DNA from 3 places in the Streptomyces sp. NPDC090445 genome. Region 2 is predicted to be linked to each of the others. Evidence: riboswitches for the same ligand, from Rfam matches in the RefSeq annotation. Region 2 holds a riboswitch; each other region holds the start of a gene.

Region 1 (7,374 bases), on a different contig from region 2:
GAAGGTGCGCTCCAGGGCCTCCGGGGCCAGCCGGCCCGTTTTGTCAACGCCCTGGCCGAGGCGGACGATCGTCATCCGCCGGTCCAGCTCGACCAGCTCGCCGGTGGCGGGGTCGAGGTCCGCCACCAGCAGGCGGATGGAGTTCGTCCCGCAGTCGACGGCCGCGACCCGGGTCACGCCTCCGACTCCTTCTGCCCGGTCGGCTCCGCAGACGCGTCCCCGGCCTGGTCGCCGCCGCCGCACGGGGTGACGCACGGGCCCTTCGCCCACCACTCCGGCAGCATGGCGAGGGCCTCGTCGCCGAACGGGTTCACGCCGGGGCCGGCGGCCAGCGAGTGGCCGACGAGCACGTGCAGACACTTCACCCGGTCCGGCATCCCGCCGGCGCTCGGGAAGCCCTGGAGCACCTCGATGGCGTCGCGGCGCCGGATGTAGTCCTCGTGCGCGGCCTGGTAGGCGGCGGCGAGCTCGGGGTCCTCGGCGAGCCGGGCCTGCATCTCCTTCATCACGCCGTTGGCCTCCAGCGTGCCGATCGCGGAGGCGGCGCGCGGGCAGGTCAGGTAGTAGAGGGTGGGGAAGGGCGTGCCGTCGGGGAGGCGGGGGGCCGTCTCGACCACGTCCGGCCGGCCGCAGGGGCAGCGGTGGGCGATGGCGCGCAGCCCGCGCGGCGGGCGTCCGAGCTGCTGCTCGAACGCCTCGATGTCCGCGTCGGTCGGCTCGGTCCGGTCGGTCTGGGGCGGGGGCGTCTGCATGCCTGGAGGAAGTCTCTTCGTTCTTGTCGTGTGGGTGGGGTGGTGCTGCTGGTGCTCTGGTGGTGCTGCCGGTGGTGTCGTCAGTCGCCGGGGCGGTCGGCCTTGTCGACGCCGTCCCAGACGTTCGAGTACCAGGGGCGGTCGGCCCCGGCCTGTCCGGTGCGCCGGTGCTCCGCCGCCTCGGCCCCGGGGTCGTTCATGATGTAGCTGATCTCGCCCGGGCGTACGAAGTGCAGGTGTTTGCGGGCCTGCTGCTCCGCATACGCGTCGTCCTGCCAGCGGGCCTTCTCGTCGCGCAGCCGTTCGAGCCGCTTGCCGGCCGCCGCGGCCGCCCGCTGCTGCTCGGCGATCTCCGAGCGCTGCGAGACGTACTGGCGCATCGGGTACGCCAGGGCGACGACCAGCGTACAGAGGACCAGCACCAGGAGGGCGGCCCGCCCGGTCAGCCGGCTGCGGCGGACCTGACGGCGGCTCTGGGAGCGGTAGACATGGGCGGCGGTCCGCTCACCGAGCTGCTTGAGCCTGGTCGCGGTGGAGAAGGTGGAGAACCGATCCCGGTTCCCGGCCATTGTTCCGCCTCCCCTGGTGTCCGGTGTCCGCGTGCCGGCACGCGCTCTCGACCACTGCACAACACGCGCTGCGCACTGCGCAGTACGCACTACGTCCCCGCACACGGTACGGGACCGGGTGCGGGGACGTACGGAGGCTCAGGGGCCGTCAGCCCTTGAAGCGGGGGAACGCGCTGCGGCCCGCGTACACCGCGGCGTCGTCGAGGATCTCCTCGATGCGCAGCAGCTGGTTGTACTTGGCGACGCGGTCCGAGCGGGCCGGGGCGCCGGTCTTGATCTGACCGCAGTTCACGGCGACGGCGAGGTCGGCGATGGTGACGTCCTCGGTCTCGCCGGAGCGGTGCGACATCATGCACTTGAAGCCGTTGCGCTGGGCCATCTCGACGGCGTCGAGGGTCTCGGTCAGCGAACCGATCTGGTTCACCTTCACGAGCAGGGCGTTGGCGGAGCCCTCCTCGATACCGCGGGCCAGACGCTCGGGGTTGGTGACGAAGAGGTCGTCGCCGACGATCTGGACCTTGGAGCCCAGCTTGTCGGTGATGGTCTTCCAGCCGGCCCAGTCGTCCTCGAACAGCGGGTCCTCGATGGAGACCAGCGGGTACGCGTCGACGAGCTCCGCGTAGTACTCGGTCATCTCGGCGGCCGAGCGGGACTGGCCCTCGAACTCGTACTTGCCGTCCTTGTAGAACTCGGACGCGGCGACGTCGAGCGCGAGCGCGATGTCCTTGCCCGGGGTGTAGCCGGCCTGCTTGATGGCCTCGACGATGAGGTCGAGCGCGGCGCGGTTGGACTCCAGGTTCGGGGCGAAGCCGCCCTCGTCGCCCAGGCCGGTGGACAGGCCCTTGGTGTGCAGGACCTTCTTGAGGGTGTGGTAGACCTCGGCGCCCCAGCGCAGGGCCTCGGAGAAGGACTCCGCGCCGATCGGCGCGATCATGAACTCCTGGATGTCCACGTTGGAGTCGGCGTGCGAGCCGCCGTTCAGGATGTTCATCATCGGAACGGGCAGCAGGTGCGCGTTCGGGCCGCCGAGGTAGCGGAACAGCGGGAGGTCGGAGGCCTCGGACGCGGCGTGCGCGACGGCGAGGGAGACGCCCAGGATGGCGTTGGCGCCGAGCGAGCCCTTGTTGTCGGTGGCGTCCAGGTCGAACATGGCCTGGTCGATCAGGCGCTGCTCGGTGGCGTCGTAGCCGACGAGCTCCGGGCCGATCTGCTCGATGACCGCGAGGACGGCCTTCTCCACGCCCTTGCCCATGTAGCGGTTGGGGTCGCCGTCGCGAAGCTCAATGGCCTCGAAGGCACCGGTGGAGGCACCGGACGGAACGGCAGCACGGCCGGTGCTGCCGTCGTCGAGGCCCACCTCGACCTCGACCGTGGGGTTGCCTCGGGAGTCCAGGATTTCCCGGGCTACGACGACGTCGATGGACGGCACGAGCATCTCCTTCTGGGGATGTGACGCTGGGTGTGCGGTGGCGGGTCAGGCCGTGGCCGGCCTTGCCGCCTAGAGCCTAACCGGCTCCGGGCTGTCGGCCAGCCGACCGCCCGGGTCCTGGGACGAAAAAGGGCCCGAATACCCCGCTTCCGGGACATACGGACCCTCATTCAGGCTGCCACCGACCGCCGTCGGGGGCGCACGCACCACCGCCCGGCGCGTGGGGGGGATACGCGCCGGGCGGTGGGCTCACACGTGCGGTGACCTTCGCGTCAGTCCGCGCGGCCTACGCACGCGGGGCTTCGCGGGATGTTCAGCCGAGCTTCAGCTTCTGGCCGGGGAAGATCAGGTCGGCGTCGGAGACGATGTCCTTGTTGAGCTCGAAGAGCTTCTCCCAGCCGCCCTTGATGTTGCGGGCCTCGGCGATGGTGCCGAGGGTGTCGCCGGACTTGACCTCGTAGGAGCCGTTGCCGGTCTTCGGGGCCGGGGCCTCGGAGCGCTCGGACCGGGTCGTGGGGGCCTCGGTGCGCGAGGGCGCCTTCTTCGTCTCGGTCTTCTGCGGCTGGGTCTTCTTGGTCTCGGTCTTCGGGGTCGAGGACTTCGGGGTCGACTTGGTGGTCGTGTTGTTGTTGGTGGCGGTCGAACCGCCGCCGGTGTAGGCCGAGTTGGTCAGGCCCTTGCCGCAGTGCGGCCAGGCGCCCTTGCCCTGGCCCTTGAGGACCTTCTCCGCGACGGCTATCTGCTGCGCCTTGGAGGCCTGGTTGGCCTGCGCGGCGTACGCCTTGCCGCCGTACTCGGCCCAGGTGGAGCCCGAGAACTGCAGGCCGCCGTAGTAGCCGTTGCCGGTGTTGATGGACCAGTTGCCGCCGGACTCGCACGCGGCGACGCGGTCCCACTCCGAGCCCGTGGCGGCGGAGGCGGTGCCCGCGGTCATCAGGGGCGCGGCGACGGCGACACCGGCGACGCCGGCGAGCGTCACGATGCGGGTGGTCCGCTCGATGGCGGTGGCGCGGCGGTGCTTGCCCTTGCCCGAAAGCAGCATGGATTTCTCCTCACCGACGCCTGCGAGGTGAGCTGTCGGGTTCGGGCGGATGAGTTGCCCGGTCGCGCGGTGTGACGCGCGGCTTCACCCCAAGCCGGTGCGTGCCGTCTTTCAACGGCCCTTCCCGGCACCTACGTTGGTTCCCCCGCTCCTGCCTTCGGCGCTTGACGCGACGAGTGTTCCCTCCGTCCGCCGGCAGGATTCGGCAGTGCGGTCGAAGGGGCCCGCGGTGGCGAGCGGTTCAGACCGTAGGCATGTCTCTCCCCGATGTTCAACGAGGAACACCGGGGAGAGAGAGCCCCTACTTGCGCTGCTTTTCGGGGTGTTTGCGCAGGTGGGGGCCTGGTTTGCGCAAGCCTCCAGGCGGGACACGCCAGTTGACCGGAAGAGATGCATGTCTCATTTGAACGAACCGGACATTCGACGCTTTACGGGTGTCCGAACTGCCCTTATTTCTGGCTTAGATCCAGGTTCTGCCCCGGCTTGATCAGGTTGGCGTCACCGCCGATGACCTGCTCGTTGGCCTTGTACAGGGCCCCCCAGCCGCCCTTCACGCCCGTGGAGCTCGCGATGGTCGCCAGGCTGTCGCCCTCCTTGACCGTGTACGAGGCCGGCGACACCTCGACGGCAGGCGTGCCGCGGTGCTTGCCGCCGCCCATGACGTCCGGGATGGCACCCGGGTCGGTGGAGGCGCCCGGTGCACCGGGTGCGCCCGGTGCGCCCGGTGCACCCTGCGCCGACGGGGCGGAGAGGTTCGCCGGGTCGGCCGGGACGCCGCCCTGGTTCGGGGCTCCCGGGGTGCCGGGCGCGGAGGCGTTCGGAGTGCCCGGGGTGACGCCCGGGGTGCCCGGGGCGCCCGGCGTGACGCCCGGGGTGACGCCCGGGGTGCCGGGGGTGCCCGGCGCGGTCGGGGTCGGCGTCACCGGGTTCGCGGTCGGGTCGCCGGGGAACACGGGCGGGACCGTCGGGTTCGCGGTCGTACCGTCCGGGGCGGGCATGACGGGCAGTCCGCTGGACGGCCCCGTCGGCGCGGGCGGGATCGTGTAGTCCGGCGCGGGGGTCGGGGCACCGAAGTCCGTGGGTCGGCTGCCGTTGCCGTTGCCGTTCGAGGGCACCTTGTCGTCGGGGCGGCTCGGGGTCTGGCCGATGGCCCGGTGCTGGCCCTTCGCGCCGGGGTCCACGTCCGCGGCGGGGGCGTCCTTGGCCAGCCCGGCCTGGGCGGCGCAGTTCTGCCAGGCCTCGGGGCCCTGGGAGCCGAGCATGCGCTCGGCGACGGCGATCTGCTGGGACCGGCTCGCGAGGTCGGCGCGCTCGGCGAACTCCTCGCCGCCCGCGTTCTTCCACTCCTCCTGGGTGAACTGCAGCCCGCCGTAGGCGCCGCTCCCGGTGTTGGCGCTCCAGGTGCCCCCGCTCTCGCACTCGGCGACCTTGTCCCAGGTGGCGGCTTCCGCCGCGTTCGCACCGGTGGCGGCCAGCAGCGGCATGGCCAGTGCGGAGCCAGTGACTCCGGCGGTGACGACAATCGCGGGGACCTGGCGGGGGCGTCTGTGGCGGCCGTTCCCGGAAAGCATGGGCAGCACCTTTCGCATAACGACTGAGTAACGGCAGAACCTAGCCTCCTTCGAACGATTGTCACAAGTTGAGCAAGAACCTGACTTTCCTTCAGGAAGTGTTCAGATGTTTCGGGGTGTGAATCGAACGGGAAGAGTGCGCAGGCCACGCATGATCAGACCTCCCCGCCATCGAAGGTCAGTTGACGGAACGGCGAGTTCCAGATCCGGCAGACGCGTCAGCAAAGTCGCAAGTGCCGTCTGCCCCTCAAGTCGCGCGAGCGGGGCGCCGAGGCAGTAGTGGATCCCGTGCCCGTACCCCAGGTGCTGGTTGTCGGCCCGGGAGAGGTCCAGGGTGTCCGGATCGGCGAACCGCGCCGGGTCCCGGTCGGCGGCGGCGAGCACGACCAGCACCGGGTCGCCGACGGCGATGTCCTGGCCCCCGAGGGTCAGCGGCCGCGTGGCGAACCGCCAGGTGGCGAGCTCCACGGGGCCGTCGTAGCGGAGCAGTTCCTCGACGCCGGTCTGCAGCAGGCCGCGCTCCCCGGCCGCGAGGGACTCCTGCAGGCGGACGCGCTGGCCGGGGTTCACGAAGAGGGAGTGCACGCCGTTGCCGATGAGGTTCACGGTGGTCTCGAAACCGGCGAACAGCAGGATGAAGGCCATGGCGGTGGCCTCGGCCTCCGTCAGGTGGTCCCCGTGGTCACTTGCCCGGATCAGGTCGGAGATGAGGTCATCGCCCAGATCATCCCTTTTCCGGTGGATGAGTTCCCCGAGATAGGTCCGCATCTGCTTCACGGAACGGGCCACTCCGCCCCGCGGGCCGCCGCCGTGCCGGATCATCATCCCGGCCCAGTCGCGGAAGTCGTCCTGGTCCTCGCGCGGTACGCCGAGCATCTCGCAGATGGCGTAGATCGGCAGCGGGAACGCGAACTCGTGGATGAGATCCGCCTCACCCCGACCGGCGAACGCGTCGATGAGCTGGTCGGTCAGCTCCTGCACCCTCGGTGTGAACTCCGCCACCCTGCGCGGGGTGAACGCCTTCGACACCAGGCGCCGCAGCCGGGTGTGGTCCGGCGGGTCGATGTTCAGCAGATGCGTCATCAGCTCCGCCTTGCGCTCCCCCGGGATCCCGGTCTTGCCCTTGGCATGCGCCGGCTCCGCATGGTGCGCCGGGTTCTTGCTGAGCCGCTGGTCGGCGAGGGCCTGGCGGGCGTCGGCATACCGGGTCACCAGCCAGGCCTCGACCCCGCTGGGCAGCCTGGTGCGGTGCACCGGCGCATGCTCGCGCAGCCAGGCGTACGCGGGGTAGGGGTCGGTCGCGAACTCCCAGTCGAACAGGGTCGGGCCCTGGGCGGGAGCGGGGTCTTCGGCGGCTGCGGGGGTCGGCTCGTGCACCCGTCGACCGTATCCCGGCCGCCGGAGCGGCATCCGATATGGGGGCGTTCGCCGCGGCTGTCCGTAGATCCGCCATCGCTTGACGCCGCCCCGTCGGCCGTTCCTACTTCGGTCCTGTGGATGTGAGGATCTTGAAAAGCAGCTTCGCGGTGGTGGAGAGGCGGGCCGAGCATGCCGTGAAGTACTTCTACTCCCACCTCTTCTGGCACAACCCCGCGATCCGCGCGCTCTTCCCGTCCGCCTCCCACGACATGCAGCGCCAGCGCGACCGGCTCTTCGCCGCCCTCACCCACGTCATCGCCCACCTGGAACACGACAGCCTGCTCCCCTACCTCCAGGACCTCGGCCGCGACCACCGCAAGTTCCTCGCCCGCCCCGAGCACTACGCGGCCGTCGGCGCCAGCCTGCTCGCCGCGCTCGCCGAGACCTCCGGCGCAGCCTGGACCCCGGTCGTGGAGAAGGCCTGGTCCGAGGCGTACCAGGTGGTCGCCGACGCGATGACCGCAGGCGCCGCCACCGGCGAGGGCCCGCCCTGGTGGGACGCGGAGATCGTGCGCCACCTCGCCTACGGCGAGGACGTGGGCGTCCTCACCCTGCGCCCCGAGGCCCCCTTCCCCTACCGGCCCGGCCAGTA
Region 2 (7,374 bases):
TCCGCCGCGGAGGCCGCCGTGGTCAGGTCGAGCGGGGCGCCGGGCCGCAGCCCCCGGGCGAGGCAGGCGTCGTACGTGAGGAAGCCGAGGGACTCCGAGTTGCCGAGGATCGCCACGCGCGGCCCGGCCGGCACCGGCTGCGAGGCGAGCAGCAGCCCCACGTCCACCAGCTCGGTCACCGTGTCGACCCGGATCACGCCGGCCTGCCGCAGCAGTGCGGAGACGGTGGTCTCCGGCAGCCTGGTCCCCGGGACCACGTGGCCGGCCGGGGTGTGGCGGCCGCCCTTGGCGACGACGACCGGCTTGACGGCGGCGGTGCGGCGCGCGAGCCGGGTGAACTTCCGCGGGTTGCCGAGGGTTTCGAGGTACATCAGGGCCACGTCGGTGGCCTCGTCCTCGTACCAGTACTGGAGGATGTCGTTGCCGGAGACGTCCGCCCGGTTGCCCGCGGACACGAAGGACGACAGCCCCTCGCCGCGCCGCAGCAGCGCGGACAGCAGCGCTATGCCGATCGCGCCGGACTGCGTGAACAGCCCGATCCGGCCGGGGACGGGGGCCGGCATCGGGGCGAGCGAGGCGTTGAGGCCCACCTCGGGGGCGGTGTTGATCACGCCGAGGGCGTTCGGCCCGATCAGCCGCATCCCGTACGAGCGCACCTGGCGGACCAGTTCGCGCTGCCGGCCGAGCCCGGCCGGGCCGCTCTCCCCGTATCCGGCGGACAGGACGACGAGGCCCTGGACGCCGTGCTCGCCGCAGTCGGCCACCACCTGCGGGACGCGCTCGGCGGGGACCGCGACGACCGCGAGGTCGACCGGGGCGTCGATGTCGCGGAGGGAGCGGTAGGCCGGTACGCCCTCCAGCAGGTCCCCTTCGGCGCCGGGGGCGCGGGCCTCGTTCACGGCGTGGAGGGGGCCGCGGAATCCGCTGTCGCGCAGGTTCCGCAGGGCCGCCGCTCCGACGCCTGCGCCGGAGCGGCTGACTCCGACGACCGCGACCGAGCCGGGGGCCAGCAGCCGCTGCACGGAGCGGGCCTCGGCGCGCTGTTCGCGGGCGCGCTGGACGGCCAGGGACTCGGCGGTGGGTTCGAGGTCGAGGGTGAGGTGGACGGAGCCGTCCTCGAAGGTGCGCTTCTGCTGGTAGCCGGCGTCCGTGAACACCTTGATCATCTTGGTGTTGGCGGGCAGCACCTCCGCCGCGAACCGGCGGATGCCCCGCTCCCGGGCGACGGCCCCGATGTGCTCCAGCAGTGCGGAGGCGACGCCGCGGCCCTGGTGGGCGTCCTGGACGAGGAAGGCGACCTCGGCCTCGTCGGCGGGGGCGGAGGCGGGGCGGCCGTCGGGGCCGATGCGGTCGTAGCGGACGGTGCCGATGAACTCCTCGCCGACGGTGGCCGCGAGGCCGACGCGGTCCACGTAGTCGTGGTGCGTGAAGCGGTGCACGTCGCGGTCGGAGAGCCGGGGGTGGGGGGCGAAGAAGCGGTAGTACTTCGACTCGTCGGAGACCTGGTCGTAGAAGCCGACCAGCCGCCCGGCGTCCTCGGTGGTGATGGGCCTGATGCGGGCGGTGCCGCCGTCCCTCAGGACGACGTCGGCTTCCCAGTGGGCCGGGTACGAGGGGTCCGACGCGGTGGTCATGCGGCGATCCTAAGCCCAGGACGGGCAGGACAGCCCCTGCGCGGCGCGTACGGCAACACCGGGCAAACCGGTGCAAGCTGGGGTACGTCGAGCGGCGGGTGATCCGGGTCGGAGGTCGGCCGGAGCACTCGGGGCGTCGTGAGAGACTGGTCTAGACAACCGTGAGAACCTGAAGGGCATCACCATGGCAGAGCGCCGCGTCAACGTCGGCTGGACCGAGGGCCTGCACGCCCGTCCCGCCTCGATCTTCGTCCGCGCGACGACCGCTTCCGGCGTCCCGGTGACCATCGCCAAGGCCGACGGGAACCCCGTCAACGCCGCCTCCATGCTGGCGGTGCTGGGCCTGGGCGCACAGGGCGGCGAGGAGATCGTCCTGGCGTCCGACGCCGAGGGCGCCGAGGCGGCGCTGGACCGCCTCGCGAAGCTGGTCGCCGAGGGGCTGGAGGAGCTCCCCGAGACCGTCTGACCCTTCGGGTTCGCACCGCGCGGACGGTGGGGCCGCGGCTTCCGGGGAAATCCGGGACCGCGGCTTCACTGTTTTCCGCCCCCGCCTCGCCGCGAGAATTCCGGGCGGGCGTCCGGGCGGGGCATCGGGCGGCCGCGGGAATTCACATCACCCGGCCGGGAAAGCCGGGCGGAAATTCCGGGGCGTGAAATGCCCGGGCGCGGCGGCATCCCCCATTCATACGCCGCTCCTGTTAATGGGAGCGGCTCCCCGTGTTTACGGCAGGTTGCGAAGTCCTCACCCGCAGCCGGTAGGACCCGGTCGTCCGGTCGGCGTGGAGAGCCGTGAGCACCTTCGCCCGCTCGGCGTCCCCGCGCGCCACCGCGTCCACGATCGCGCCGTGCTCGGCCCAGCACTCCGCCGGCCGGGCCGGGGCCTGCACGGCGTACATCCAGGCGACCTTGTGCCGCATCTGGGTGAGCAGCGTGATCAGCCCGGGGCTGGCGGAGGCCTGCGCCAAGGTCTCGTGGAACCAGCTCCCCAGCGCCCGCAGGTCCTCGCCCTGCCCCTGCCTGGCCCGCTCCTGGCCCAGCCTGACCAGCCCGCGCAGCACCTTGAGGTGGCCCTCGCTGCGCCGGCGGGCGGCCCGCGAGGCCGCCAGCGGCTCCAGCAGCATCCGCAGCTCCAGCAGGTCGGCCGCCTCCTGCTCGGTGGGCTCGGCGACGCAGGCGCCCGCGTGGCGGCGGGTGGTCACGAAGCCCTCGGACTCCAGCGTCCGCAGCGCCTCGCGGACCGGGACGCGCGAGACACCGTAGCGGCGGGCCAACACCTCCTCGGTCAGCCTGCCGCCCGGTTCGAACACCCCGGAGACGATGTCGTCGCGGATTGCAGTGCATACCGCGTGCGCGGGAATACGCAAGACGGGACCTCCGCTTGTTTCCGATTGCCGGCGACAATGCCGTGACCGTACTGGGATCGTACGGGGACTCTATTGCAACCGGCGGAATTTTCCGAGCGGGGAAGGAAATCGGGGGTATTTACGGGCCACAACGCCGAAGGCCCCGGCTCGGTGAGCCGGGGCCTTCGGGCGAAGCGTGTGCGGGTGCGTGCGCGACGCGCCTGGATCAGAGGCTGACGCCGTGCGAACGCAGGTACGAGATCGGGTCGATGTCCGAGCCGTAGGAGGCGCCGGTGCGGGCCTCGAAGTGCAGGTGCGGGCCGCTGGAGTTGCCGGTGGAGCCCGACAGGCCGATCTGCTGGCCGGGGGTGACCTGCTGGCCGACGGAGACGCTCAGCGAGGACAGGTGGCCGTACTGCGTGTACGTGCCGTCGGCGTGCTTGATGACGACGTTGTTGCCGTACGCGCCGCCCCAGCCGGCCTCGACGACGGTGCCGAGGCCCACCGCCTGCACGGAGGTGCCGGACGCGGCGTGGAAGTCGATGCCGGTGTGGCTGCCGGAGGACCACATGCCGCCGCCCGCGCGGTACTGGGTGGAGACATAGGAGTCGTCGAGCGGGGAGACGAAGGTGTTGAGGCGCTTGCGCTCCTCCTCGCGGGCGGCGCGCTCGGCGGCCTCGCGCTCGGCCTTCGCCTTCTCCTCGGCCTTCTGCTTGGCCTCGGCGGCCCGGGCCTTCGCGTCGGCCTCGGCCTTCTCCTTGGCGGCGGCGGCCTCTGCGGCGGCGCTCTGGGCCTCGGCCTGGGCCTCGACGTCGCCTGCGACGTCGGCGGCGGTGACGACCGCGTTCAGCCCGGTGTCCTCCATGGAGGGGGCCTTGTCCGAAGCGGCGAACGCCGGGCCCGCGAGGGTGCCCACGACGCCGGTGGTCGCGAGGGCGGCCACACCGGCGTAACCGGCGGTCTTGCGGCTCAGACGGCTGGAACCACGGTGCTTGCCGGCGGCACGGCTGCCAAAGGCCATGAGGAGGCTGATCCTTTCCTTCCTTCTCGCCTACCGGGTTAGCTGACGGGTTCGGAGCAGGAAGGTCTCCTACGGGCCCCTCTTGCGAGGCGGCCCGATTCACCCCAGGGACGTGTGGGTCCCCGGCTCCCCAGGCTTGCGCCTGACGGGGACTCGGCGATCGCTGTCCGGTGCCGCGGGTGCGGCGCGTACCAACTGACGAACAGCACGGCCGACGCTAGGCGGATCATCAGTCAATCACCAAATGGTCACGGCCTTTTGTTGCGCACGCCACACCGCATAAGCCAGCCTTCGGGCCAAACAGACATAAGGGGCTTCGGCGGACAAGCCGCCGAAGCCCCTTGAATCACCCGCCGGTTGCCGCGGGCGGAGGACGCCGTCAGTTGGTGACGACGGTGACCTCGCCGATCCCGAGGGCCCGCACGGGCTCCTCGATCTGCGCGGCATCACCCACCAGCACGGTGACCAGGCGGTCCACCGGGAAGGCCTTCACCACCGCCGTGGTCGCCTCCACCGTGCCCGTCGCGGCCAGCTGCGCGTACAACTGCGCCTGGTAGTCGTCCGGGAGCTGCTGCTCCACCTGGTCCGCCAGCGTGCCGGCGACGGCCGCGGCCGTCTCGAACTTCAGCGGGGCCACGCCCACCAGGTTCTGCACGGCGACGTCCCGCTCGGCATCGGTCAGGCCGCCCTCGGCGAGGGTGCGCAGCACCTTCCACAGGTCGTCCAGGGCCGGGCCCGTGTTGGGGGTGTCCACCGAGCCGCTGATGGCGAGCATCGAGGCGCCCCGGCCGTCGGCCGTGGAGCGCAGCACCTGGCCGAAGGCGCGCACGCCGTAGGTGTAGCCCTTCTCCTCGCGCAGGACCTTGTCCAGGCGCGAGGTGAGGGTGCCGCCCAGGCAGTACGTGCCGAGCACCTGCGCCGCCCACACCGTGTCGTGCCGGTCCGGCCCGATCCGGCCGATGAGCAGCTGCGTCTGCACCGCTCCGGGCCGGTCGACGATGACCACGCGGCCGGTGTCGTCGGCAGTGACCGGCGGCACCTCCGCCTGCCGGCCCGCGGTGCCGGTCCAGGCGCCCAGGGTGTCCGCCAGCACGGCGTCCAGGTCGATTCCGGTCAGGTCGCCGACGACCACCGCGGTCGCGGTGGCGGGGCGCAGGTGGGCCTCGTAGAAGGCGCGCACGGCCGCGGAGTCGATCCGGGCCACCGTCTCCTCGGTGCCCTGGCGCGGGCGGGACATCCGCAGGTCGGCCGGGAAGAGCCGGCGGTAGAGCTCCTTGGCGGCGCGGCGCTGCGGGTTGGCCAGCTCGTGCGGGATCTCGTCGAGGCGGTTGCGGACCAGGCGGTCGACCTCGCTGTCGGCGAAGGCGGGCGCCCGCAGGGCCTCGGCGAGCAGGCCCATGGCCCTCGGCAGCCGGGAGACGGGGACCTCCAGGGAGACGCGCACGCCCGAGTGGTCGGCGTGCGCGTCGAGGGTGGCTCCGCAGCGCTCCAGCTCGGCGGCGAACTCCTCGGCGGTGTGCTTGTCGGTGCCCTCCGACAGGGCGCGGGCCATGATCGTGGCCACGCCGTCCAGGCCCGCCGGCTCGGCGTCCAGCGGGGCGGTGAGGTTGACCTCGACGGCCACCACCTGCTGGCCCGGCCGGTGGCAGCGCAGCACGGTCATGCCGTTGGGCAGGGAGCCGCGCTCGGGGGCCGGGAAGGCCCACGGCCGGGGCCGGCCGGCCTGGGGGCGCGGGTGGAAGGTCATCGTGACGGCTGCGTTGTCGCTCACTGCTCCGCCCCCTCGTTCTCGTTCTCGGTCGCGTCGGCGTCTTGTGCGGCGTCGGCGCCTTCGGCGGCGTCGGCCGCGAGGGGCTCGTACACCAGCACCGCGCGGTTGTCGGGGCGCAGCCGGGCCGCGGCCACGGCCTGCACCTCCTCGGCGGTGATGTCGAGGAGCCGCTCCACGGCGGTCAGTGCCAGCTGCGGATCGCCGAACAGCACCGCGAAGCGGCACAGTTCGTCGGCGCGGCCGGACACCGTGCACAGCCGGTCCAGCCACTCGCGCTCCAGCTGGGCCTGCGCGCGCTCCATCTCCTCGGCGGTCGGGCCCTCGGCGGCGAACCGCGCGAGCTCGTCGTCCACGGCCGCCTCGATGGCGGGCACCTCGACCCCGCTGGAGGTCTTCACGTCCAGCCAGCCCAGGGAGGGCGCGCCGGCCAGGCGGAGCATGCCGAAGCCGGCCGCGACGGCCGTCTGGTCGCGGCGTACCAGGCGGTTGTGCAGGCGGGAGGACTCGCCGCCGCCCAGGATGGTCAGGGCCACGTCCGCGGCGTCGCACTCGCGCGTGCCGTCGTGCGGGAGCCGGTAGGCGGCCATCAGCGCGCGGGCGGGGACGTCCTCGACGATCTCCTCGCGGAGCTCGCCGCCCATGGTGTCCGGCAGCGTGCCGTCGCGCGGCGGCTGCTTGCCGTCGTGGCCGGGGATGGTGCCGAAGTACTTCTCGATCCAGGCGAGCGTCTCGACGGGGTCGATGTCGCCGACGACCGACAGCACCGCGTTGTTGGGCGCATAGTAGGTGCCGAAGAACGCACGCGCGTCCTCCAGCGAGGCCGCGTCCAGGTCGGCCATCGAGCCGATCGGGGTGTGGTGGTACGGGTGGGGCTGGGGGTAGGCGAGCGCCGTGAGCCGCTCGAACGCCGTGCCGTAGGGGACGTTGTCGTAGCGCTGGCGGCGCTCGTTCTTGACGACGTCGCGCTGGTTCTCCATGGACTCGTCGTCCAGGGCGGCCAGCAGCGAGCCCATCCGGTCCGCCTCCAGCCACAGGGCGAGCTCCAGCTGGTGGGCCGGCATGGTCTCGAAGTAGTTGGTGCGCTCGAAGCTCGTCGTACCGTTCAGGGACCCGCCCGCACCCTGGACCATCTCGAAGTGCCCGTTGCCGGGTACGCTCGCGGAGCCCTGGAACATCAGGTGCTCGAAGAGGTGAGCCAGACCGGTGCGTCCCTTGACTTCGTGGCGCGAGCCGACGTCGTACCAGAGGCAGACCGCGGCGACCGGGGTCAGGTGATCCTCGGACAGCACCACGCGCAGGCCGTTGGCCAGCCGGTGTTCCGTCGCTGTCAGGCCTCCGGAGCCGGCCTGGGATGTGGCCGTGTGACCCATGGGCATGTGGTCCCTTCGATCGCGATGCAGAGAATTCCGTCAGACCTGCCACTGTATGCAAGCGCGCCGGGCACCGTAGAAGTTCCCGCCGCACGCCTGGGTCGGAGTCGGGCCTGTCGGTGCCTCGGGACACAATGGTCGCGACGACCCACGTCAGCCCCTGTCACCAGACCGGCCGATCCGCCGGAACCAGCCGGACCCGTCCGACCCAGCCAGACCCCCAGCACACCTTCTT
Region 3 (7,374 bases), on a different contig from region 2:
GCGTCTCCTACCTGACCGGGACCCAGCTGGCGGACGGCTCCTGGGACGAACCGCACTTCACGGGCACCGGCTTCCCCTGGGACTTCTCCATCAACTACCACCTGTACCGGCAGGTGTTCCCGCTCACCGCGCTCGGCCGCTACCTGCACGGGGAACCCTTCGCGCCCGGGACGCCCTGATGGCCGCCGCCCGGCCCGCCGGCCCCGGGCCCCGGCCGCTGCTGGTCGCCTGCGCCCTGCGCATCGAGCAGGCGGCCCTGTGCAGCGGCGGCGACCGCGGCGCCCCCCTCGGGTACACGGTCCTGCGCACCGGCATGGGTCCGCGCGCCGCCGAGCGGGCCGTCACCCGCGCCCTCGCCGCACCGGGCCTGGCGGGCGCCGCCGTCCTCGCCACCGGGTTCTGCGCCGGACTCGTACCCGGCATGCACCCCGGAGACCTGGTCGTCGCCGAGGAGACCCGGGACCCCCGCGGCACCGTCACCTGTGCGGGAACGTCCCTGCTCGCCGAGGCGCTGGCCCGCGCCGCCCCCGGCCGGACCGTGCACACCGGCGCACTCACCGGCTCCGACCGGGTCGTACGGGGCCAGGAGCGCGCGCGGCTGCGCGCCACCGGAGCCATCGCCGTCGACATGGAATCGGCGGCCACCCTGTGGACCGCTGCCCGAACCGCCGCCGGCGCCACTGCCCGAACCGCCGCCGGAACCGCCGCCGGAACCGCCGCCGGAACCGCCGCCGGAGCGGCCGCCCCGGCCGTCGAGCCCCGCCCGGTTGCCGCCGTCCGGGTGGTCGTGGACGCCCCGGAGCACGAGCTCGTCCGCATCGGCACGGTCCGCGGTGGAATATCGGCCTTCCGCGTACTGCGTGCCGTATTGCCCGCGTTCTATGACTGGCACCGTTCTTTGCCGCTCCCCAGGAGGTGAGCCAGATGGCCATGCCGCTGCGACAGTCCATCAGGGTCGGGACCTATCTGCTCGAACAGAAGCTCCGCAAGCGTGAGAAGTTCCCCCTGATCGTGGAGCTGGAGCCGCTCTACGCCTGCAACCTGGCCTGTGAGGGCTGCGGGAAGATCCAGCACCCCGCCGGGGTGCTCAAGCAGCGCATGCCGGTGGCCCAGGCGGTCGGCGCCGTCCTGGAGTCCGGCGCACCCATGGTGTCCATCGCGGGCGGCGAGCCCCTGATGCACCCGCAGATCGACGAGATCGTGCGCCAGCTGGTCGCCAGGCGGAAGTACGTGTTCCTGTGCACCAACGCCCTGCTGCTGCGCAAGAAGATCGGGAAGTTCACCCCCTCGCCCTATTTCGCCTTCGCCGTGCACATCGACGGACTGCGCCGACGCCACGACGAATCCGTGGCCAAGGAAGGCGTCTTCGACGAGGCGGTCGCCGCCATCAAGGAGGCGAAGGAGCGCGGATTCCGGGTGACCACGAACTCCACGTTCTTCAACACCGACACCCCGCAGACCGTCATCGAGGTGCTCAACTACCTCAATGACGACCTGAAGGTCGACGAAATGATGATCTCGCCCGCCTACGCCTACGAAAAGGCACCCGACCAGGAACACTTCCTCGGCGTCGAACAGACCCGGGAACTCTTCCGGAAGGCCTTCGCGGGCGGCAACCGGCGCCGCTGGCGGCTCAACCACTCCCCGCTCTTCCTGGACTTCCTGGAAGGCAAGGCCGATTTCCCGTGCACCGCCTGGGCCATTCCGAATTACTCCCTCTTCGGCTGGCAGCGCCCCTGCTACCTGATGAGCGACGGGTACGTGACGACGTACCGCGAACTCATCGAGGAGACCGACTGGAGCAGGTACGGCCGCGGCAAGGACCCGCGCTGCGCGAACTGCATGGCGCACTGCGGCTACGAGCCCACCGCCGTCCTCGCCACCATGGGCTCCCTCAAGGAATCCCTGCGCGCGGCCCGCGACACGGTCTCCGGCAACCTGGGCGGCTCGGCATGACCACCGCGTCCGGAGGCTTCGACCTCAAGGCGCTGCTGGCCGAGCGCGGCGCGGAGCGGTACGAGCTGCACACCCGGCACCTGAACCCGCAACTGCCCCGCATGCTGCACACCATCGGCTTCGACAAGGTCTACGAGCGGGCCGAGGGCGCCCACTTCTGGGACGCCGAGGGCAACGACTACCTGGACATGCTGTCCGGGTTCGGGGTGATGGGTCTCGGCCGGCACCACCCGGTCGTCCGCCGGGCCCTGCACGACGTGCTCGACGCACAGCTCGCCGACCTGACCCGCTTCGACTGCCAGCCGCTGCCCGGGCTGCTGGCCGAGAAGCTGCTGGCGTACAGCCCGCACCTGGACCGGGTCTTCTTCGGCAACAGCGGCACCGAGGCCGTGGAGACCGCCCTGAAGTTCGCCCGGTACGCCACCGGGCGGCCCAGGATCCTCTACTGCGACCACGCCTTCCACGGGCTGACCACCGGCTCGCTCTCGGTGAACGGGGAGGCCGGCTTCCGGGACGGCTTCGCGCCGCTGCTGCCCGACACCGGGATCGCGCTCGGCGACCTGGCCGCCTTGGAGCGGGAGCTGAAGCGCGGTGACGTCGCCGGGTTCGTCGTCGAGCCGATCCAGGGCAAGGGCGTGCACGCGGCCCCGCCCGGCTTCCTGCCCGCCGCGCAGGAGCTGCTGCGCCGGCACGGGGCGCTGCTGATCGCCGACGAGGTGCAGACCGGCCTCGGACGGACCGGCGAATTCTACGCGTACCGGCACGAGCCGGGCGTGGAGCCGGACCTGGTGTGCGTGGCGAAGGCGCTGTCGGGCGGCTACGTCCCGGTCGGCGCCACCCTCGGCCGTGACTGGATCTTCAAGAAGGTCTACTCGTCCATGGACCGGGTCCTGGTGCACTCCGCCAGCTTCGGGTCCAACGCCCAGGCGATGGCGGCCGGGCTGGCGGTGCTCTCCGTCATGGAGGACGAGTCGGTCGTCGCGAACGCCCGCGCGATGGGCGACCTGCTGCGCGGGCGCCTCGCCGCGCTGGTGGACGCGTACGATCTGCTGCACGAGGTCCGGGGCCGGGGCCTGATGATCGGCATCGAGTTCGGCCGGCCGTCCTCGCTGCGGCTGCGCAGCCGGTGGACCGTGCTCCAGGCGGCCCGCAAGGGGCTGTTCGCGCAGATGGTGGTGGTGCCGCTGCTGCAGCGGCACCGGATCCTGACGCAGGTCTCCGGGGACCACCTGGAGGTGATCAAGCTGATCCCGCCGCTGATCGTGGACGAGGCGGACGTCGACCGGTTCGTCGGCGCCTTCCGGGCGGTCATGGACGAGGCGCACGCCGGCGGCGGGCTCCTGTGGGACTTCGGGCGGACGCTGGTCAGGCAGGCCGTCGCGGGCGGCTGACGGCCGGCCGCAACGGGCCCGCAGGTGATCGCCGGCCCGTCACGGCACCTCCCGCGGTGCGCTCAGTCGAGCAGTCGCCCGCGCAGCCGGCCGAGGGTCCCGGCGGTCAGGCCGAGGCCCTCGGCGAGGTAGCGGTCGACGCCGCCCCAGTGCTCGTCGATGGTGTCGAAGGCCGCGGTCAGGTAGGCGGCGCGGGCGTCGAAGAGCGGGGCGAGCAGCTCCATCACCTCGGGGGAGCGGGCCTCGGGTGCGTCGCTGCCGCGGCGGACCCGGTAGCGGCGGTGCGGGGCGTTGGACTCCAGGTAGTCCGCGACGATGGCCTCGCGCTCCACGTCCAGCGCGAGCAGGGTGACGGCGACCGACAGGCCGGCCCGGTCCTTGCCGGCGGCGCAGTGCATGAGCGCCGGGAGGCTGTCCTCGGCGAGGGCGTGCAGGACCCGGCTGTGCTCGGCGGTGCGGTCCACGACCATCGAGCGGTACGAGTCCACCATCCGGGCGGAGCCCTTTCCGCCGCCGAGGATTCCGCGGAGCTGATCCAGGTTTCCATTGCGGACCATGGTCCAGAATTCCTTGCCGGCGGCCGGATCGGACAGCGGAATGTTGACGTTGCGCACCCCGGGGAGCTCGACGTCGGGACCTTCGAGGGCCTGGTCGGCCGCATTGCGGAAGTCGAAGACGGTGTGCAGGCCGAGCGATGCGAGGAATTCTGCATCGGTTTCGGTGGCATGTGCGAGATGTCCGCTTCGGTAGAGTCGTCCCGCCTTGACCCTCCGCCCGTCCGTGGTCGGCAGGCCGCCCACGTCGCGGAAATTGCGCACACCGGACAGATCGGACTCCGGAAGCGGGACATTCGGCGAAGAGGGCGGTATCTGCTGGGTCACGAGGGAATCCTCCACATCGTCATCGAGTGTCCGAATTGCTCTGCTTGGGACCAACTTGCCGGTGCCGGAGGCGAGATCGGGCACAGCCCCGTGAGCCAGATCATACGGTGACGTTGAGTGCCTGATCGCCAAAGGCGAATGGCCCGGGCGGAACGGCTGTTGGCGGCGGGGAATGGACGCAGGGTGACCGGAATTCCGCCGGACTCCCGCCCCTGTGAATCCGTCAGGAAATTCGCGGCTTGTTCCGTGCGGTCCCGCTGGATTACCTTCGCGACCGATCCGGATGGACCGCCTAATCCTGCCGCCGTCCGGAAACAGCACTCGACCGAACTCGCGCGGCAGGAGCGGGGGAACCAGGTAAGCCGCTGCGCCGGAGTTCCGCTCCGGAGCAGCCAGGGGTGAAGCCGTACGTGTTCCGTTCACTTCACGCGCACGTCCGTGTTGCGCGTGGACGTGCAACACGGACGGCCGGACATCTCCCATCCGAACCCGACAGCTCACCTCGCAGGCGCCGGAGAGGAATGCGCCATGCCGGCAAAGGGTAAGCACCGCCGCCCGAAGTACCGTTTCACAGCCCGCGGTTTCGCCGCCGTCGCCGGCACCGGCGGAGCGGCCCTGGCCCTGCCGCTGATGGGCGCCGCCGGCGCCCACGCGTCCGCCGCCCCGGCCGCCGCCGAGACCGCCGCCCAGGCCGCCGCCACCGCGCTCCCGGCCGCGGCCCCGCAGGCCCCTGCGGCCGCCCGGGCCGAGGCGGCCGTCTACACGGTCCGGACGGGCGACTGCCTCTCCGTCATCGCGGCCGACCGCGACCTCCCGGGCGGCTGGCAGCGGCTCTACGCCGACAACCGCGAGGCCGTCGGCGACAACCCCTCCCTGATCCACCCCGGGCTGAAGCTGACCCTCGGCGCCCCGGGCGCGCCGGCTCCCGAGCAGGCTCCGGCCGAGCAGCCCGCCCCCGCGCCGAAGCCGAAGAAGAAGGCCCCGGCCACCACCGGTTCCCCGCTCGCCGCGGTCCCCGCGCCTGCGTCCGCGCCCGTGCCCGTGCCTGCCAAGAAGAGCGCGGCCGCTGCCGCCGGTGGTGCGGTCACCGCGGCCGGCTTCACCGCCCCCGTCCCCGGCGGCGTCTCCACCCAGTACCGGACCGCCGGCGCCATGTGGTCCAGCGGCTACCACACCGGCGTCGACTTCATCGCGAGCTCCGGCACCACCGTCAAGGCGGTCGGCGCGGGCACCGTCGTCTCCGCCGGCTGGGCCGGCGCGTACGGCAACGAGGTCATCATCCGGCACACGGACGGCAAGTACTCCCAGTACGGCCACCTCTCCCAGCTCTCCGTCTCGGTCGGCCAGAGCGTGAGCGGCGGCCAGACCATCGGCCTCTCCGGTTCCACCGGCAACTCCACCGGCCCGCACCTGCACTTCGAGATCCGCACCGGTCCCTCGTACGGCTCGGACATGGACCCGATCGGCTACCTGCGCTCCAAGGGCGTGACCATCTGACGGCTCGCGCCGCCGCCGCGGGCGGCAGACCCGCGTGAGGCCGGGGCCCGAGGGGGGTCCCGGCCTCACGCGCTGTTATTCCGCACCGACCGGGTGGTATAGATCACGGTCCGTCAACCCCTTCCTACGGTGGCGTAGGTCACGTCCCGCGGTGAAGGATATGGTCCCGTGGCAGCGACGACGATGACAGAGACGACAGAACAGGCGTACCGGATTATCGGCTCGTACGCGGCACTCGGGGACAGCTTCACGGAGGGTGTGGGGGACCCGGGGCCCGGCGGGCTCTTTCTCGGCTGGGCGGACCGGCTGGCCGTGCTCCTGGCCGACCAGCGCCCCGAGGGCGACTTCCGGTACGCCAACCTCGCGGTGCGCGGACGGCTGCTCGACCAGATCGTGGCCGAGCAGGTTCCCCGGGCCAGGGAGCTCGCCCCCGACCTGGTGAGCTTCTGCGCCGGCGGCAACGACATCATCCGGCCCGGCAGCGACCCGGACGACGTCGCCGAGCGGTTCGAGGCCGCCGTCGCCGACCTCACCGCCGCCTGTGGCCAGGTCATGATCACCACCGGCTTCGACACCCGCGGCGTGCCCGTCCTCAAGCACCTGCGGGGCAAGGTCGCCACGTACAGCGCGCACGTGCGCGCCATCGCCGACCGGTACGACTGCCCCGTCCTCGACCTCTGGTCGCTGAAGTCCGTACAGGACCGCCGAGCTTGGGACGACGACCGGCTGCACCTCTCGCCCGAGGGACACACCCGGGTCGCGCTGCGCGCCGCCCAGGTGCTCGGGCTGGAGGTGCCGGCCGACCCCGACCAGCCGTGGCCGCCGCAGCAGCCGCGCGGCTCGGTGGACGTGACCCGCGACAACATCCAGTGGGCCCGCGAGTACCTCGTGCCGTGGATCGGCCGGCGGCTGCGCGGGGAGTCCTCCGGCGACCACGTCGAGGCGAAGCGACCGGACCTGCTGCCCCTGTAGTGCCCCGAAGGGGCGCGGGGAACTGCGCGATCGGCCACCACCGGCCCGCAGACGATCGCCGGTCCTTACCAGCACCCCCGCGGAGCACTGAGGCTGCTGCGAGGGGTGGTGCGGGCGCGCCCCCGGAATCCTCCGGGGCCGCCCCGCGTTGGTGGTGGTAGACCAGTAGGAAGCAGACTGCCGGCCACGGCCTGCGACCGCCCGCCCCACCCTCCCAGGAGGCGCCTTGACCGGCTCCCAACCCCTGCGTCCCCGGCTGCGCGCCCTGCGCCCCGAAGCCTTCGGCGCGGATCCGTCCGGCGCACGGCTGGAGCGGATCCGGCGCTCGCCGAACTTCGCCGACGGCTCCTTCCGGAACCCGGTAGGCGCCCGGACCAGGCCCTCCGCCTCGATGCTGGAATTCGCCAAGGTCTACTTCCACAAGGAGCAGCGGATCCGGCGCAGCCCCGCCGCGTCGATCCCCGTCCACCCGACGACCCTCGCCGACCTGGCAAAGCCGCCGGTCAGCGGGCTGCGCCTGACCTGGATGGGGCATTCGAGCGTCCTCGCCGAGATCGACGGGCGCCGGATCCTCTTCGACCCGGTGTGGGGCGAGCGCTGCTCTCCCTTCCCCTTCGCCGGGCCCAGGCGGCTGCACCCCGTGCCGGTGCCGCTGGCCGCACTGGGGCCGGTCGACG

What was found. A riboswitch is a leader RNA that binds a small molecule or an ion and turns the genes downstream of it on or off. The one in region 2 is predicted to bind cyclic di-AMP.
Region 1: linked by a shared signal. The riboswitch ahead of ACIQUT_RS20135 (transglycosylase family protein) and the one ahead of ACIQUT_RS21085 (M23 family metallopeptidase) in region 2 are both predicted to bind cyclic di-AMP.
Region 3: linked by a shared signal. The riboswitch ahead of ACIQUT_RS03050 (peptidoglycan DD-metalloendopeptidase family protein) and the one ahead of ACIQUT_RS21085 (M23 family metallopeptidase) in region 2 are both predicted to bind cyclic di-AMP.

Annotation. Positions count from the first base shown of each region.
Region 1 is NZ_JBIVXV010000009.1:84,012-91,385, forward strand. It holds gene ACIQUT_RS20115 (exopolyphosphatase) at 1-177, opposite strand, end outside; gene ACIQUT_RS20120 (DUF501 domain-containing protein) at 174-752, opposite strand; gene ACIQUT_RS20125 (septum formation initiator family protein) at 833-1,321, opposite strand; gene eno (phosphopyruvate hydratase) at 1,470-2,756, opposite strand; gene ACIQUT_RS20135 (transglycosylase family protein) at 3,064-3,792, opposite strand; cyclic di-AMP (ydaO/yuaA leader) riboswitch at 3,795-3,965, opposite strand; gene ACIQUT_RS20140 (transglycosylase family protein) at 4,242-5,363, opposite strand; gene ACIQUT_RS20145 (cytochrome P450) at 5,466-6,740, opposite strand; gene ACIQUT_RS20150 (globin domain-containing protein) at 6,863-7,374, shown strand, end outside.
Region 2 is NZ_JBIVXV010000010.1:107,371-114,744, forward strand. It holds gene ACIQUT_RS21070 (GNAT family N-acetyltransferase) at 1-1,634, opposite strand, end outside; gene ACIQUT_RS21075 (HPr family phosphocarrier protein) at 1,819-2,100, shown strand; gene ACIQUT_RS21080 (GntR family transcriptional regulator) at 2,333-2,998, opposite strand; gene ACIQUT_RS21085 (M23 family metallopeptidase) at 3,204-3,998, opposite strand; cyclic di-AMP (ydaO/yuaA leader) riboswitch at 4,012-4,167, opposite strand; gene ACIQUT_RS21090 (M16 family metallopeptidase) at 4,378-5,745, opposite strand; gene ACIQUT_RS21095 (M16 family metallopeptidase) at 5,766-7,139, opposite strand.
Region 3 is NZ_JBIVXV010000001.1:673,252-680,625, forward strand. It holds gene shc (squalene--hopene cyclase) at 1-179, shown strand, start outside; gene ACIQUT_RS03030 (1-hydroxy-2-methyl-2-butenyl 4-diphosphate reductase) at 179-919, shown strand; gene hpnH (adenosyl-hopene transferase HpnH) at 925-1,956, shown strand; gene ACIQUT_RS03040 (aspartate aminotransferase family protein) at 1,953-3,347, shown strand; gene ACIQUT_RS03045 (tyrosine-protein phosphatase) at 3,410-4,228, opposite strand; cyclic di-AMP (ydaO/yuaA leader) riboswitch at 4,541-4,752, shown strand; gene ACIQUT_RS03050 (peptidoglycan DD-metalloendopeptidase family protein) at 4,757-5,725, shown strand; gene ACIQUT_RS03055 (SGNH/GDSL hydrolase family protein) at 5,909-6,697, shown strand; gene ACIQUT_RS03060 (MBL fold metallo-hydrolase) at 6,924-7,374, shown strand, end outside.